DNA from 3 places in the Providencia rustigianii genome. Region 2 is predicted to be linked to each of the others. Evidence: predicted binding sites of a transcription regulator. Region 2 holds the regulator's gene; each other region holds the start of a gene.
What was found. Region 2 encodes LexA, which represses DNA repair genes until DNA is damaged. Its sites were predicted from a motif close to TNCTGTATGTACATACAGNA; they were not measured.
Positions count from the first base shown of each region.

Region 1 (5,941 bases), 1.6 Mb from region 2:
TGATCAAGGTCAGCAGCCTAACCCTGATTTTGTTCTGAATAAACCCGTTTTTAAAGGTGCCAGCATCTTGTTAGCGCGTGAAAACTTTGGCTGTGGCTCATCTCGTGAGCATGCACCATGGGCTTTAACTGATTTCGGTATTCAAGTCGTGATTGCACCAAGCTTTGCGGATATTTTTTATGGTAACTCATTCAATAACCAGTTGTTGCCGATTAAGTTAAGCGACCAGCAAGTGGATGAGATGTTCAATTATGTGAATAGCCACGAAGGCTGCCAATTTACGGTGGATTTAGAAGCTCAAACCGTCACTGCTGGCGATAAGACTTATTCTTTTGAGATTGATAGTTTCCGTCGACACTGCATGATGAATGGTTTAGACAGCATTGGCTTAACATTACAGAACGTCGCTCAAATAGAAGAATACGAGCAAAAGCTCCCCGCCTTTATGAATTAATCCCCAAGCCCACTTCGGTGGGCTTTTTCTTGCCCATTTATCGTCACATTTATCGTCACATTTATCGTCACATTTATCGTCATAAAAGTAGAACTCGATTCCTATAAACAACAACCTTTAATAAATCCTTCCCCATTAATTCCTAATATGCAATTATTCAATTAATTGCCTCTGTATATTTTTCAAAATAGTTCACGTTGTGGCAAGGCGGCAAAATGAGGATATCTCAGGGAGCATACTTTACCGAGTGAAGCCAACACAGCCACAGCGGGAAATAAGAAGAAAAAAAGCCAGCTAATGCTGGCTGGTAAAAATACCATTACTCAATAAATGGGGGAGTAAACCTGCAATAAACAGGTCAATAGAGCTACTTACTGACTTCTATTATCTACGGAATGAAATATATTAAAATTGATGCATTTTTTGCCGGAGTTCCTCTTTTATGTCTAGTTCTCGGTTACAAACCCAATTTGTCCGCCTATGGCAACATTTTCAGGGAAAAAACAGTGAAACCACCTTGCAGCACCTTTCTGATATTTTGTTTTGCTCACGCCGACATGTCCGCACGTTACTGAATAACATGCAGTCCCACGGTTGGATCAGTTGGCAAGCAGAAGCGGGTCGAGGAAAACGCTCCAATCTGATATTCCATATCAATGGGTTAGAGCTACAGCAGGCCCAAGCAGAACAATTATTAAAAGAAGAAAGTATTGATAAGTTAGTCGCACTGGTTGGGGACAAAGAAACTATTCGCCAAATGGTGCTCTCCGAACTAGAGCGTAGCTATCGGCAGGGTAAAAACCTATTACGTATTATTTATTATCGCAATTTTCCAAATTTATTACCCGGCACCCCAATGCGCCGCTCAGAAATTCATCTCATGAGCCAAATATTTAATGGGCTAACTCATCTAAATGAGGAAAAAGGGGAAGTCGAAAATGGGATAGCCCATCACTGGCAAGCGATGAGTGATCAACATTGGCGGTTCTACCTACGCCCTGCCATCTTTTTTCATCATGGTCGCGAGATGCAAGTTGATGATATTATTCATTCATTAATGCGTTTAAAACAGCATTGGCCATTATTCTCTCATATCCAATCGGTCACATCCTCCCAACCTTATGTGATTGATATAAAACTTAGTCATCCCGATAAACAGTTTCCTTGGTTATTAGGCAGTCCTCATGCAGCAATCCTGCCTAAAGAATGGGAAACATTGAATAACTTCAGCCAATGTCCTATTGGAACCGGTCCATATCAAGTGGAAATTAATACCTCGCAAAAGCTGACAATCCAAGCCTTTGACCGCTATTTTGGGTATCGAGCCTTACTGGATGAAGTGACTATTTGGGTGGTACCAGACCTTTCTGAGCAAATGGTTTGTACTACATTGAAAATGGATGGAGATAAACGCCATAATGATTCCTTAGAGAGCAGAATGGAGGAAGGTTGCTATTTTCTCTTGTTCGACCAGCGTTCCGAACTATCTCAGCGGGAAGATATACGTAAATGGTTATGCAGCTTTTTAACACCCGTTAATCTACTCGCCCATTGTGAATCTTTTTATCAACGCCATTGGGCGCCCGCATATGGATTATTGCTCCATTGGCACCACAGTAAAATGTTATCTCAACGCACCAAACCTAAAGATCTGACCGAATTAACCGTCACGTTTTACCGCCATCACCATGAATTTTTTGCTATCAGCCAGATCATGAAACGGGTTCTACAGACCCAAGGTGTCGAACTGAAAATCAATATTGTGGACTATGATGATTGGTTTAATGGAAATGCGAACAGTGATATTTGGTTATCCACCGCCAATTTTTATAAGCCTCTAGAGTTTTCTATTTTTGCCACTCTGTATGAAATGCCATTATTGCGCCAGTGTCTCAATCAAAACTTAGAGAATGAATTGCAGCAATGGCGGCAGCAAGCCTTGGATGTCGAGTCTTGGTGTGAAAGCCTGATTGATTCACAAGTTTTCCACCCTATTTTTCATCATTGGTTGGAGTTACAAGGTCAAAAAACAATGCGAGGTGTACGCATGAATACGTTTGGTTGGTTTGACTTTAAGTCCGCTTGGTTTAAACCTTCTGAAGATAATACACAGAATTGATGATAGTTATAAACAGCTAAAGTGAGTGAGATGAATTTTATTCACTTTTTCTGTGGATATCCATGTTAACAACCAGATAGTAATCAGGGCATATCCTAAATGTTATTTTTTAATAAAAAAAGAAAGGATTTAATAAATACAATAAAATCATTAGATTAAAAAGATTTAATGGCAATTATCCACTGTGGATTTTTGACCTATTATTGTTTAGGAGTCTAACTGAACAAAGATCAAGCAACGTCTGATTTATCCACAAGGAATGTACTTAAGTTAGTCTATTTCTGTGATCAAGTTCAACAAATTACGATAGTCAAGGCTGTAAATTCACACAGTAATCCTAATTTTTCACAGTTATCCAGAAATCCTGTGGATAACCTAGTGCAAGATCCTGTGATTATCTTGGGATGAATTTGGATAACCCTAAAAATATTTCATTCCCCAGACCATGATTAGTTAATATTGGTAAGTATATCAGTTAGTTAAACAAGTCTAACAATCAGTGTTATAATTCACTTACTCAGCGGTTATTTTATTGTCTATTTTTTAAACAAAAATTAAACTTTCTATGTCTTTTACACCACCTTTGCCACCTGAAAATGAAACGGCTCTGCTAGAAAGGGCTCAAGCACTAGCAGGATACACTCTCGGCGAACTCGCGAATATCGCAGGCATTGCTATACCTCCTAACCTCAAACGGGATAAAGGATGGGTTGGCACACTGCTGGAGTACTTTTTAGGTGCTACCGCAGGAAGCAAGGCTGAACAAGATTTTGCTGATATCGGAATTGAACTGAAAACGATTCCGATAGACCGTCATGGTAATCCCCTAGAAACCACATTTGTCTCCGTCGCTCCATTAACTGGAAATAGTGGGCTTACATGGGAAAACAGCCATGTGCGACGTAAACTGTCTCGAATATTGTGGTTTCCGATAGAAGGAGAGCGTCAAATTCCTCTCGCCGAGCGGCGAGTCGCTAATCCATTAATCTGGAGCCCTTCTCCCCTTGAAGAGCAATTACTGCGCCAAGATTGGGAGGAATTGATGGATCTTATCGTGCTCGGTAAAGTTGAAACCATCACCGCTCGCCATGGGCAGGTATTACAAATTAGACCCAAAGCGGCGAATAATAGAGCCTTAACTGAAGGTGTTGGTGAATTTGGGCAACCCATTATGACGTTACCCAGAGGTTTTTATTTAAAAAAAGATTTTACAGGTCCATTATTAGCGCGACATTTTAATCTCGGTTAATTCGTCAAGGCATCGCCTGAATCGTAGCAGACGATTATTTACTCAATTTTGAAGGCATAAAGATGTTTGAGTGGTTTTTAGATCCCAATGCTTGGATGGCATTAGCAACCTTAACAATCTTGGAAGTGGTGTTAGGGATCGATAATATTATTTTCTTAAGTATCGTGGTCAGCAAACTCCCAGCTCATCAGCAAAATAGTGCAAGGCGTATCGGGCTCATCGCCGCAATGGGAATGCGCTTAGCGCTATTAGCGTCTATCGCGTGGTTAGCTCGTTTAACGACACCATTATTTACCTTTGCAGAGCATGCTATCTCCGCTAGAGATTTAATTTTATTTGCTGGGGGACTTTTCTTGATTTGGAAGTCCAGTCAGGAAATTTTTGATACTATTGAAGGCGAAGATGATGAGAACTTGCTACAGAAAAAAGTGAGTTCATTTTGGGGCGCGATCGTCCAAATTGCCATACTTGATATTATCTTTAGCCTTGACTCAGTGATTACTGCGGTTGGCTTATCTGATCACCTCGTTATCATGATGGCAGCGGTGATCATCGCGGTACTGATTATGATGTTTGCAGCCAAACCAATTGGTGAATTTGTAGATAGATACCCATCGGTAAAAATCCTTGCGCTGTCTTTCCTCATTTTAGTGGGCTTTACCTTGATACTCGAAAGTGTACAAATTCACGTATCTAAAGGTTATATCTACTTTGCTATGTTCTTCTCCATGTCAGTGCAGATGCTCAATATTCTGCGCAGTAAAAAATGGAAAATGAAACAAAAACAGAAACAGCAATAATGTCATCCTAAAGTAAGGCGCTTTTTGCTGCGGCAATCGCGCCTTCAACTGCCTTTTTCGCTTGAGGGCTATTTTTCCAACAACTAGATCCTGTTAATGCCGCTCCGGAAATCAATATTTCCTCATAAGAAGCATCACTGAGTTGTTGTAAAGATGAGAATCCCATTTGTTCCAGTCGACTAATCACCATCGGTCCAACACCTTTAACTGACAATAAAAGCTGTTTTTCTTCTTCGGAAAATGACATGTAACTCCCTTTTGTCTGTAAAATCACGGTAATTGAGCGTATATTTTGCAATTAACCTATTTATTAATTTAAAATCCTATTATAGGTCTTATACTTCCTCAAATTGTGCTCCCTACGTGCTCATTATTCGCAATTTGAAATTAGATAATCATAAAAGTCATTGATGACTTTGCGATAAATACCGAAATGTCGCACTAGAAAATACTATCTTGCAGGTATTCATAATGTATAGCAATAAAATCACCAACACGCGCCATATGTCGATGAAATTGTCCGATGGACGCACACTGTGTTGGTATGAAGCAGGTCCTGAGCAGGGCTTTCCTGTAGTATTCTGTACAGGGGCAGGAATGAGCGGCATTCTTGGTTTTGGTATTGACCGTCTTGATGAACTCAATATTCGCTTAATTACCCCAGAGCGCGCGGGCTTGGGTCAATCGACACAAGATGAATTTAAATCCTTATCCCGTTTTGCCCAAGATATTCAGCAGCTACTCACTGCTCAAAATATTCAAGATTTTTCTGTCATCGGTTTTTCTCAGGGCGCCGTATTTGCAATGGCATTAGCCTACTATTGTTCTCCCATTTCTTTATCATTAGTTTCAGGACAAGATCAGTTTGATTTTCCAGCCATAAAAAAACAACTCAAAAAAGATGTGATTAATATGCAGGAACAAGCAATTAAGACTCCTGATTCATTATCTGATTGGCTAATGCGAAATGTGACGTCCCAATGGCTACTGGCATTTATCCTCAATTGTAGCGCTGAAATCGATCAACAAATCTACAGTGAAGAACATTTTCTAGAAGCTTATAGCGAGTGTATGGAGCGGGCTTTTGTGCAAGGGAATCTTGGCTATGTTCAAGATTTGCTCATCGCCTTACAACCATGGCAATTTACGCCTGAAGTCATCCGCTGCCCAGTAGCCTTATGGTATGGCGAATTAGATGTCAGCGCGGTTCACTCCCCTGATTTTGGTAAAACATTGGCTCAACGCTTCCCAGATAGTGAGCATTTCCTGTTTTCCAATGAAGGAGGTGCAGTGCTGTGGACTCAAGCTTACTCTATCTT
Region 1 is NZ_LR134396.1:2,743,784-2,749,724, forward strand. It holds gene leuD (3-isopropylmalate dehydratase small subunit) at 1-454, shown strand, start outside; gene sgrR (HTH-type transcriptional regulator SgrR) at 897-2,573, shown strand; gene mutH (DNA mismatch repair endonuclease MutH) at 3,139-3,822, shown strand; gene EL244_RS12645 (TerC family protein) at 3,885-4,622, shown strand; gene EL244_RS12650 (helix-hairpin-helix domain-containing protein) at 4,630-4,869, opposite strand; gene EL244_RS12655 (alpha/beta fold hydrolase) at 5,094-5,941, shown strand, end outside.
Region 1: a site for LexA is predicted at 2,888-2,907, ahead of mutH (DNA mismatch repair endonuclease MutH). Genes of this name have one in related genera too.

Region 2 (5,941 bases):
GCTTGTTGTGCCATCTTGTTCTTGGATCACCACATCCAGCGTACCACCACCGAATGAGTTCACATCCTGAATACGGAATGGACCAGGGCTAACTTCTGTTTGATAAATAATACGACCATCTTGTTTTACAATGACTGTCGCATTCGTTTTTGCAACACCCGCAATTTCAGGCGCATAGCCTTGTAAGCGAGGCGGCAACATGGATTCATTGGTTTCTAAACTCGCACCAATATAACGAATACTGTCAAACAGGTTTGACGCTAAATATTGCTCCCCGAGTGTCAAACGCGCACTCAGTGAACGAATCGCTCTATAGGCGTATAATTGGTTCCAAGACCATGATTTACTACCTTTATTCAGCTCACCATTTTGAGTTTGCCAATCGGCACGCAAACGCCATGCACCGAAGTTTGCACCCATTGTCCCTGTGGCCGTCAGACCTGATTTCGTTCCTTTATCGCCGGTTTGTTTATTAACAACGCGTCCTGTCGCGTTATAGTCAATAAATGCACCCATGATCCCGTCATCCCAACGAGATGGTGGGTCCCAATCAGGGTCTGAGTACTCCATGTAGGCCTGAGGAATATTGAACTGTACAACGTTCTTTGCCAAATCTCCTTGAATGGTCATATCCGGAACTGAACGAATATCCAAACATTTTCCATCATCTAGCCATTTGACTTGGCTATCCCACTCCTTTTTTAATCCCAATAATGCATAAATTTCAGGCGTGATACATGCCAACGAAACTTTATCGTCGTAATTAGGATTAAAAAAGGTGATAGGTTGTTCCATAGAAACTTTAGCGCGGTTCGCTTCAATCGCTAAAGAGTAATCCCCAGGAGGGACATAGTTGGCGTGAGAGAACTTACTGAAGTCAACATTTTCTTTACCTTCAGAATCAATGAAGTCGGTGTTAAAATCAACGGCCTCTTCAGAGAATGCAACCATTGGCGTTAACATTAAAAGCATTAATTTTGTAATTAGATTTAGCTTCATGCTTTTCATTAACTATGCGCCTATACAAATAAATACAGTGAAGACGATATAAGAAATATGGCGTATAACTACGCCATATTGTTCTCTATAGAAACTGACTATTATTGGTAAACAATTTTGAAGTTAGCTACAGTGTCAAAACGACCTGTTGTAGCTTTTTGAGTTGGATCTTCGTTACCTTTAACGTACGCTGCGAAGTGCAGAGTAGTTTGTGAACCGTCACCATTGTTTAACGCGTAGCCGTCACCAGTACCTGGGAATGCTTTACCGAATTCAACGATTTTGTCAGCGCCGTTAGTGATTACGATACCAGCGTTTTTAACTTTACCGCCTAAGCCCAGTAAGTCACCTGTGAAGCCAGTGAAACCGTTTACTGTAGAACCAGTAAATGTGATTTTTGCGTTTTTATAAGTTTCAGTAGAGCAGTTTTTCAGAACGATATCGAACGCTTTGCTGTCTGAACGGAATTGGTTAGAAGTCAGTTCGTGTAACGCGATTTCGCCGAATTCAACTAATTGCTTCAGGTTGTCAGCATCGATTGAACATGGAACGTCGTTAATGAAACCAGTAAAACGGATTTCACCTTGTGAGCTTTCTACTGGATCAGCAGCTAAAGCAGCACCAGAAACGCCAACACCTAAACCTAAACCTAGAGTTAATGCTAATTTATTCAGTTTCATAAAAGTTTTCCTTTAAATGAGTAGGAACTGCTATTTCTCTTTTTCTCTTTCCTGTTTTCACTGATGCAAAATTAAGTCTATTTACTTAAGCAGTGCACCCTTGAAAATTCCTCTAGCTTTCCTACTTGATGAATTTCATTCAGGTTAGAGATTTTTTATATAAACGAGCTCCATCTCATTTATGTGATTTAAAAAACAAAACTCATTAAGCCAACATTCTCACGTCTAAATTAATTACTGAGTCATTCATTAATTAATTAAAATTGATATAGAACACCAAATGAATTCTGATAACTACCTTGTGATGTTTTCTGATGTCAATTCTACATATGTGATATTTGTTGTCAAAATCGACTCAAATACAGAGTTTAATTAGAGTTATCTTCTGGAATCTTGTAAATAATAGATATAAAAATAGATTTTGGTGAGAAGACCTACAGAATAAATGAATTACTTAGAAATATTTATATGAACACTTCATTTTATATTTAGAAAAATGAATAAATATTACAAAATAAACAAAATACACAGGAAATATAAAAATCTATATTTAAGATGATTTATAGATAAAAAAATAATTAAAAGTAAAAATTAAAGAATTTAAGTGAAATCATGACCAATAACTCACTATCAATAACTCCAAGAAAAATCACTGGTAGGATAAGTCTCAATTAAAATTTATCTCAAATAGTAACTAAAAATTTCAAAAAATGTTTCGCGTCGGTTAAATTTAAAACTCATTTTTTTTAAAAAAATGTAGCTATTAACAATATATTTAAAATAAAAATACTTTTCTCTACGAGAATATTTACCATTTATTTATTATCTTTTTTATTTATTAGCTAAAAACTGTTTTCTACTTAAAAAGAGTAGACTTTCTCTAATCATTTCAACCTCAACAGATACAAAAATTATGATAGACTGAGGAGAAATAAACATTTAAGCCTATCCTGTGGAGTCAAGTTAATGAAAAAAATGAGTGCAGATATGTTACTTGCAACAGCCAAACGTATTTGTGAGTCCAAAGGCGTTCGTTTGACCCCACAAAGAGAAACGGTATTACGTTTAATTGCTCAGCAGTCTCGGGCCATCAGTGCATATGACCTACTGGATTTATTGCGTGAAATAGAACCGCAGGCAAAGCCACCTACCGTTTATCGTGGTCTTGAATTTCTGATGGAACAAGGCTTTATCCACAAAATTGAATCAACCAACAGCTACATCGTCTGTCATCACGTTGATAATCCAAGCCATACTTCTGTAATGCTAATTTGCGATAACTGTGGGAATGTAACGGAAAGTGACGGCGTGGCAATTGAAGAAGCGATTATGGATTTAGCGGAAAAGCATCATTTTCATCTAAGGCATACCGTTGTTGAAAATCATGGCCTATGCAAAAATTGCTATGAAACTGCAATTTGCCAGGATCACGCACATTGCGGTCACGACCATCAGATACCGATAAATTTAAAAAAGAAGTAATAAAGAAGAGAAAAAAAGAGAAGTAACGTCTTTCTATATAAAGGAAGCTATATAGAAGAAGAGAAATTTAAAAACTATTGAGTCTGCTTCCAGACTCAATCATTCAACATCAATACCAATCACCGTTGCGAATAACCCCAACAGCCAAACCTTCAATGGTAAAATTCTGCTGACGTAAATCAACAATAATAGGTGCAAACTCTGGATTTTCTGCAATCAGCTCAACGCGATTACCCTGCTGCTTAAAGCGTTTTACGGTAACTTCATCTTCAATACGAGCAACAACAACCTGTCCATTATGGACATTCTGGGTTTTGTGTACTGCTAATAAATCACCGTCCATAATTCCAATATCTTTCATTGACATGCCATTCACGCGCAGTAAAAAATCCGCATGTGGTTTAAATAATTCTGGGTCAACGTGATAATGGCTTTCGATATGTTCTTCAGCGAGTAATGGTTCACCGGCAGCAACTCGGCCAATGAGAGGCAACCCAATATCATCATTAGATTCTTCTAAAAGCAGACGAATTCCTCTGGAAGCACCAGAGACAATTTCGATAACCCCTTTACGCGCTAAGGCCTTTAAATGTTCTTCTGCCGCATTAGGCGAACGAAAACCAAGGCTTGCTGCTATTTCAGCGCGAGTCGGTGGCATACCTGTCTGCGAAATGTGGTCACGCACCAGATTGTAAACCTGCTGTTGTCGAGCCGTCAGTGCTTTCATTCCATTCCCCTGTTTGTTTATACAGTCAAACTGTGAGTATATACAGGTAAATAGGGATTGGGAACCGTTAAATCACTCAATATCCGCATTTTTTACTGATATTTCTGTGTTTTCATCATTAAACGGCAAAATAACGTGACCATAAAATGGTTGCCCAAATAAACAGTGCTAAACCGATAGTCACAAAAACCGCTGCTGAACCAATATCTTTTGCCCGCCCAGAGAGTTCATGATATTCAGTCCCCACTCGGTCAACTACCGCTTCAATAGCGCTATTAATTAGCTCGACAATGGCAACAAGCACCACTGAGCCAATCAATAAAATCCGCTCTATTTGGCTAACATCCAAATAAAAAGCTATAATTATCGCTATGATAGCAGCAACTGCTTCCTGTCTAAACGCGGCTTCATTGACCCATGCAGCTTTTAAACCCTTAAGAGAGTATCCAGCTGCTTTAATAACGCGTGTAAATCCCTTGGTTTCACTTGCCATATTTTTTCCTTAAATTTCTAAACAATAATCAACTTTTGCGGTCAAAGTGAATTATCGATAACAGATCTGAACGCTGCTTTCTGGTATGATCACGCAGCATTTTTAACAAGAGGCTATAATCATTTATGTCACTATGGCGTAAAATATATTACAACATGTTGAATTTACCACTAAAATTATTGGTAAAAAGTAAACTAATTCCGTCAGACCCAATCGCAGAGCTGCAGCTTGATACTAACAAGCCAACTCTCTACGTATTGCCATACCATTCAAAGTCTGACTTGCTAACATTACGACACCAATGTTTAGCCATCGGTCTTCCTGATCCGCTGGTCGATAACGACATTAATGGAACAAAACTTCCAGCCTACGTCTTTATTGATGATGGTCCGAGAGTTTTTCGCTACTATTCACCAGATCCACGTAAAGAGTCAGTGAAAGTATTCCATGCGTATCTAGATTTACATAAGAATAACCCAAATCTTGATATCCAGATGCTACCGGCCTCCGTCATGTTCGGTCGTTCACCGGGTCGTGAAGGTCATAAGCCTGCACCACTGAAACTCCTAAATGGTGTTCAAAAATTCTTTGCTATCCTATGGTTAGGTCGTGATAGCTTCGTCCGTTTTTCACCCAGTATCTCATTGGGGAAAATGGCGCAAGAGCATGGTACAGATACGATTATTGCGAATAAACTCGCTCGAGTGGCTCGTATCCACTATTCCCGCCAGCGCTTGGCGGCCGTAGGACCTAAACTACCTGTTCGCTATGAGCTCTTCAATAAGCTTCTCGCTTCAAAAGCGATTGAAAAAGCCGTTGAAGATGAGGCCCGCAGCAAAAAAATTCCATTACAAAAAGCCCAGCAAAATGCAGTGGCGATGATGGAAGAAATTGCTGCCAACTTTTCTTACGAAGCTGTTCGTCTGAGTGACCGCGTACTTAGCTGGACTTGGAATCGCCTGTATCAAGGCATCAATGTTCAGCATGCAGAGCGCGTTCGCCAATTGGCTCAAGATGGTCATGAAATTGTGTATGTGCCATCTCACCGTAGTCATATGGACTATCTGTTGCTCTCGTATGTTCTGTATCACCAAGGGCTAGTTCCTCCACATATCGCAGCGGGGATCAACCTCAATTTCTGGCCAGCAGGTCCGATATTCCGCCGCCTTGGTGCATTCTTTATTCGCCGAACTTTCAAAGGTAATAAGCTTTACTCGACTATTTTTCGTGAGTATCTCAGTGAGTTATTTGCTCGCGGCTATTCCATTGAATACTTTGTCGAAGGTGGGCGCTCCCGCACAGGTCGCTTACTGCAACCGAAAACCGGTACTTTATCGATGACGTTGCAAGCCATGCTACGCGGGGATTCTCGCCCAATTACCATCGTGCCTATCTATATTGGCTATGAGCATGTTATGGAAGTAGGTACTTACGCCAAAGAATTACGCGGTGCGGAAAAAGAGAAAGAAGGCTTTATCTCGATGATCCGCGGTTTGCGTAAACTTCGCAATTTAGGTCAAGGTTATGTGAATTTCGGGCAACCTATTTCATTACCGCAAT
Region 2 is NZ_LR134396.1:504,686-510,626, reverse strand. It holds gene EL244_RS02305 (fimbria/pilus outer membrane usher protein) at 1-1,008, opposite strand, end outside; gene EL244_RS02300 (fimbrial protein) at 1,101-1,679, opposite strand; gene zur (zinc uptake transcriptional repressor Zur) at 2,646-3,161, shown strand; gene lexA (transcriptional repressor LexA) at 3,271-3,888, opposite strand; gene EL244_RS02285 (diacylglycerol kinase) at 4,007-4,381, opposite strand; gene plsB (glycerol-3-phosphate 1-O-acyltransferase PlsB) at 4,507-5,941, shown strand, end outside.

Region 3 (5,941 bases), 880 kb from region 2:
TTGCGCACTCACCTCGCTCATTTCGGCACTCCACTGCTGCCATTTTTCATTCAAAAAACGGTAAAAGTGTTGAGTTTGCTTCCATTCAGTGCCATGTAAGCGCACAACTTGTTCATTGATAATCTCAAATTCTAACTCCCCCCAAACGATCCCTCGCTTACAACGAATATCAATTAATTCATTGAATGGGATGAGATATTTGTGGTTATCACCACTAACTTCGATGCCTGCATTCAGTAAGCGAACCCGATTATAGGGATGCTGAGCCAGGCGCTGTCCAATCTGTGTCGATTTCAGTTCCATACGTTCTGCACCTGAGTAAATCATTTGTGAAAATAATTAAAGCATAATTGCTAATAGTTTTTTATTCTACGTAAACACGTTATTCTATGTAGTTAGGGATTTGTTTCACCATTGAGGTATTTTGTGCTAACGCTGCTGACGAGTTATCGCCGTGTGCTATATAACAGCCATATTCTATATTATATCCGAATACTAATAGCTCTGACAGGCACCACCTTGGTTCCATGGCTATTAGGGCTAGAGCCAAAAGTGACCATCCCTTTAACGTTAGGGGTCGTTGCTGCTGCACTCACAGATCTAGATGATAGACTAACAGGTAGAATAAAGAATTTAATTATCACGCTATTTTGTTTTTTTATCGCCTCAGTTTCTATTGAATTGCTCTTTCCTTATCCTCTGTTTTTCTTTTTGGGATTAGCAGTTTCCACCTGTGGATTTATTCTGCTCGGTGCTCTTGGCCAACGATATGCAACTATCGCGTTTGGTGCATTGCTGATCGCTATCTACACCATGTTGGGCGTACCCATATTTGAGACTTGGTATCAACAGCCTATCTTATTGCTGACAGGCGCAATTTGGTTCAACATTTTAACGCTCATTGGTCATATCCTATTTCCAGTTCGTCCACTGCAGGATGCGATAGCACAATGTTACCAACAGTTATCCGCTTATCTTGATGCAAAAGCTAACTTATTTGACCCTGATCTAGAAGATGACTACCAGCAATCTATCTATGATTTAGCGCTCGTGAATAGCACCCTTATCAGCACAATGAATCAAGCTAAAATATCACTATTAAGTCGTTTGAAAGGTGACAGAGGGCAAAAAGGAACCCGTACTACATTACAATATTATTTTGTTGCCCAAGATATTCATGAACGAGCTAGCTCATCCCATATACAGTATCAACAATTAAGTCGCCGCTTACGTCACTGCGATATTCTATTTCGATTTCAACGCTTAATGACGATGCAAGCTAGAGCATGCCAGCAAATCGCACAGTCCGTTTTATGGCGCAAACAGTATCAACACAATCCACGTTTTGAACGCACTTTTGCTTATATTGAAAATTCATTACAACTATTACAAAAGCAATCACCTGAATTACATGAAATTAAGGCTCTGCGGAATCTACTCAATAATTTGAAAGGAATTGACGTCCAGCTAAAAGGACTGAGTTTAGGGCAAATTGAATGGCAGCAAAACAGTAAGCAAATCGAGCAACTTTCAGATGAGTCACTGTCTGGTTTCAAGGATATAGTCACACGAATTAAACATCACTTGACGCCAAAATCATCGCTATTTCGACATGCGGTCAGGATGTCAGTATTGCTATGCACAGGCTACGCCATCATTCAGTTATTTAATATTGAAAAAGGATATTGGATATTACTGACTAGCTTGTTTGTTTGTCAGCCAAACTATAGTGCGACTAAACGGCGACTTGCTATGCGGATTGTTGGTACTCTATTAGGTATTCTAATTGGATTACCACTTCTGAATATTGTTCCTTCCATCGAAGGTCAGTTAACCTTAATCGTGGTCAGCGGTTTGTTATTTTTTATGTTTCGTAGCAGCCAATATGCGCAAGCAACCCTATTCATTACCTTGCTGGTTTTATTTTGCTTCAATTTGCTGGGTGAAGGATTTGACGTCGCTCTTCCAAGAGTCATTGATACTCTTATTGGCTGTTTTATTGCATTACTTGCCGTGAGCTTTATCTGGCCCGATTGGAAATTTCGCCAATTACCCCAAGTTGTACAAAAAACCATGGACAGTAACTGCCGCTATCTAGATGCCATTTTACAACAATATTACCAAGGAAAAGACAATAGCTTGGAATACCGTGTTGCCAGACGTGATGCTCATAATAACGATGCTGAATTTGCGTCTATTGTGTCTAATATGGCTTCAGATCCTAAGTCATACCAAATCACACAAGAACAAGCATTCCGTTTATTATGCTTAAACCATACCCTATTGAGCTATATCTCTGCACTCGGCGCCCATCGGGAAAAAATGCACAATGAAGATAATTTAGCGTTATTGAATGATGCGATTTGCTATATTGAATCCTCAATCCAAGTGACCTCTCTAGACCCTGCGATTGTGGATGAAAAATCAGAACATTTGAGACAAAGCCTGCTAAATAGGATTGACCATATTTCCAGTGACGATGATGAAAAAACTATACTTATCATGGAACAAACCAAACTACTGGTTGAGCTAATCCCTGAAATAAAATCCATGATTCAACAAATTAGTTTGTCATAAAATAAACTGATGAGCGGGTATTAAAATCCTAATAAGACGATATACCCGCTCCTTTTGTACCTACTAAGCACTAACTCACGTTATTAAACCATTTGATCAACTCTTGCTTTGCTCGAACAGGTAAAACTTCGCTGTGACATCCCTCTATTGCAGCCGCTAATCCTATTAATAACTTAACACTTAGAGTTTGTTTTCCATGTTGTTTAAGCTTTAAAAAACAGGCTTTTGCCCCTATCATGACGAGCTCTTCAGCACGAAATATTCCTATTTTACCTAATGCACGCTCCATCGACATATTCATATTGGGAAGATCTTTGATACGTACCGTTGCTGATGCTTTCTTTTGCGCTTCTTCATGTGCTGAACGATAAGCCAATTCAATAATATGACTCAATATTTCCACATTTGACCAAGCATTCTCAGGTAATTGATAATAACGTAACTCTAATGGAACCCCTTTTTTGCTGTATATCAGACGGTTTAAGCCTACTGACTCAAAATAACTTCGAGCAAACAAACATCCCCGCACATAAAATTGCCCATCTAATACCAGTCCTACTAAAATATTGTTGATACATAAGCAGTATCCACCAAAATGATTTCTCTTTTTTAACTCACCAAATTGCTTCAGCGTTTCTTGTAAAAGAGAATTTTTTTCCTTCTGTAATGACATATTTCTCAGTTCCTTCTGTTACCAAAATCACCATCTTCCTTGAAAAAATAAACGATAAAACTCTTTGCTTTTACAAACAATTACGACCTCTTAATTTTGAGAGTTTCAGTCATAAATGCCAAGCATAACTCAGATAAAAACCCCAAAGTTGCGAAGCGCTTTGTAAAAATAGCCTTGATATTGGATAAATATACAGTTACTGTATGTTCATACAGCATTGTAACGAGGTGAATTATGAGTATCTATTCTTGGAACAACACTACAGAACATTCTCTTAATAGTTATACGCAAGCGATCCCATCTACGGGTAATGTAAGCGACTCAATGCAACAAGGTATGGTTAGTGAATTGGTGTATGATGAACAGCACCCAATTATGGACTGTATACTGCTGCCAATGCTACGTCAGCTTGGTATTCAATCACGCTGGTTACTGTGGTTAAGCCCTAATAAGAAATTAAGTAAGAATTGGTTAGAACAAGCAGGTCTTCCGGTTAATAAAATCATGCAACTTAATCAAATACACTCAATTAACTCTGTTGATGCCATGGAAAAAGCTTTGAGAAGTGGTAATTACAGCGTCGTATTAGGATGGTTGCCAAAAATAAATGAACAAGATTTTATTCTTTTGCAAGCCGCTGCCAAAGAAGGTCATTCTATCGGATTCATCATGCGCCCAGAAAAAAATTATAATATGGCTACGACGGAGCTAAGACCACAAAATCATTTAAAGATTCATTCTAGAAGCTATCATTAATTCAGAATAAGATTTATCTTACCAAACTTTACCTTTTGTAATATTTAAGTAAAAACAACACTAAAAAGCATTGTAGATCAATTGGATAGAATACATTAGGATTATAGCCAAAATATATATATCTCTATGATTTTTACACTAAAAAAAGACTTTTTTTAACCTTTCTTGCTGGCTCTACTTGTATCTTTTGGAGTTCGTTGTAGACTTTAGCCTGTTAAGCTTATGGCATTATTTTTTTACTTTTCGTAAATTTTTGTGGATAATGCCAGCTGAACCTAGCAATTAAATTAAACCAATGGCAAATAATAAGGCTCACGAGGCCAAGCCAATATTGGATGATAACGAGGCGTAAAAATGAAAAAGACAGCTATCGCGGTAGCAGTAGCGGTTGCAGCGTTTGCAACTGTTGCGCAAGCAGCTCCAAAAGATAACACTTGGTATACTGGTGGTAAATTAGGTTGGTCTCATTATGAGCACGCTAAATTTACTGATGAAGCTGGTGATACTGTTGGTACCGGCAAAAAAACTCGTGACCAATTAGGTGCGGGTCTGTACGCAGGTTACCAATACAACCAGTACATGGGCTTCGAAATGGGCTATGACTGGTTTGGTAAAATGAAGTATAAAGGCGAAAACCCAGGAAGCGTGTCTTCAATGGGTGTGTCTTTAACTACTAAACTGAGCTATCCAATCATGGAAGACTTAGACGTTTATACACGTCTGGGTGGTATGGTTTACCGTACAGAAGCTAAAGTTAACAATTCAGGTAAAGAAACTGACACTGGCGTTTCTCCAGTTTACGCACTGGGTGTTGAGTATGCTATTACTCCAGAATTAGCAACTCGTTTAGACTACCAGTGGGTTAGCGGTATGGGCGACAAAGACAACATCGGTGTTAGCCCAGACAACGGCATGCTGAGCGTTGGTCTTGCTTACCGTTTCGGTCAAGAAGCAACTCCAGTTGTAGCTCCAGCAGTTGTTGCTGAGCCAGCAGCGCCAGTTGTTGAAAATAAACGTTTCACTCTGCGTTCAGACGTTCTGTTTAACTTCAACAAAGCATCTCTGAAACCAGAAGGTCAGCAAGCGCTGAACGAACTGTACAACGAACTGAGCAACATCGATCCAACTCAAGGTCGCGTGTTAGTAGTTGGTTTCACAGACCGTATCGGTTCACAAAACTACAACCTGCCACTGTCACAAAAACGTGCTCAGTCAGTAGTAGATTACTTAGTTGCTAAAGGCGTTCCAGCAAGCGCAATCGCTGCTGAAGGTCGTGGTAAAGAAGATCCAGTAACTGGTAACAAATGTGACGCAGTTAAAGGTCGTGCAGCTCTGATCGAATGTTTAGCACCAGACCGTCGCGTTGAAATCGAAATTCAAGGTACAACTGAAGTTGTAGCTCAACCAGGCGCTTAATTTATAGCCCTAGTTTGAATTTTGAACTGAATATAAAAAACCCCAATTTATTGGGGTTTTTTTTTGATTGAAATTTTTAATTCCAACCTATCTATCGCTCTTTTTATTATTATTTTACTACATGGCTCCTAACATACACATTACTTCTCTTTGGTTTCCCCTAAGATCGCCTGTAGATCGTTCTTCAATAAACTCATTTGGCTTTCATATTTATCTTTATGCTCAGCATCTTCAATTAACTGAATAATCGTCTCTGAAAGCGTTTTATTACGCTTTGAGGCAAGATTTGACAGCCGCTGCCATACCGAATAATTTAAATCGATAGATTTTTTCCGCGTATGTGGATGCTCCGCATTAAAATGACGTTTACGTCTCGCCCTGATACTTTGTTTCATGCGGTTATCAAGCTGAGGATCCATATGATCTGTAATCCACTTCAATACAGACACTGGGCTATTTTCCATTTTCAACAACAGCTCAATAGCTTCTTGCTCCGCACTTCTCTCTATATAGCGGGTG
Region 3 is NZ_LR134396.1:1,384,392-1,390,332, reverse strand. It holds gene helD (DNA helicase IV) at 1-303, opposite strand, end outside; gene yccS (YccS family putative transporter) at 427-2,577, shown strand; gene EL244_RS06170 (TfoX/Sxy family DNA transformation protein) at 2,648-3,250, opposite strand; gene sulA (SOS-induced cell division inhibitor SulA) at 3,485-4,006, shown strand; gene ompA (porin OmpA) at 4,361-5,422, shown strand; gene matP (macrodomain Ter protein MatP) at 5,563-5,941, opposite strand, start outside.
Region 3: a site for LexA is predicted at 3,448-3,467, ahead of sulA (SOS-induced cell division inhibitor SulA). Genes of this name have one in related genera too.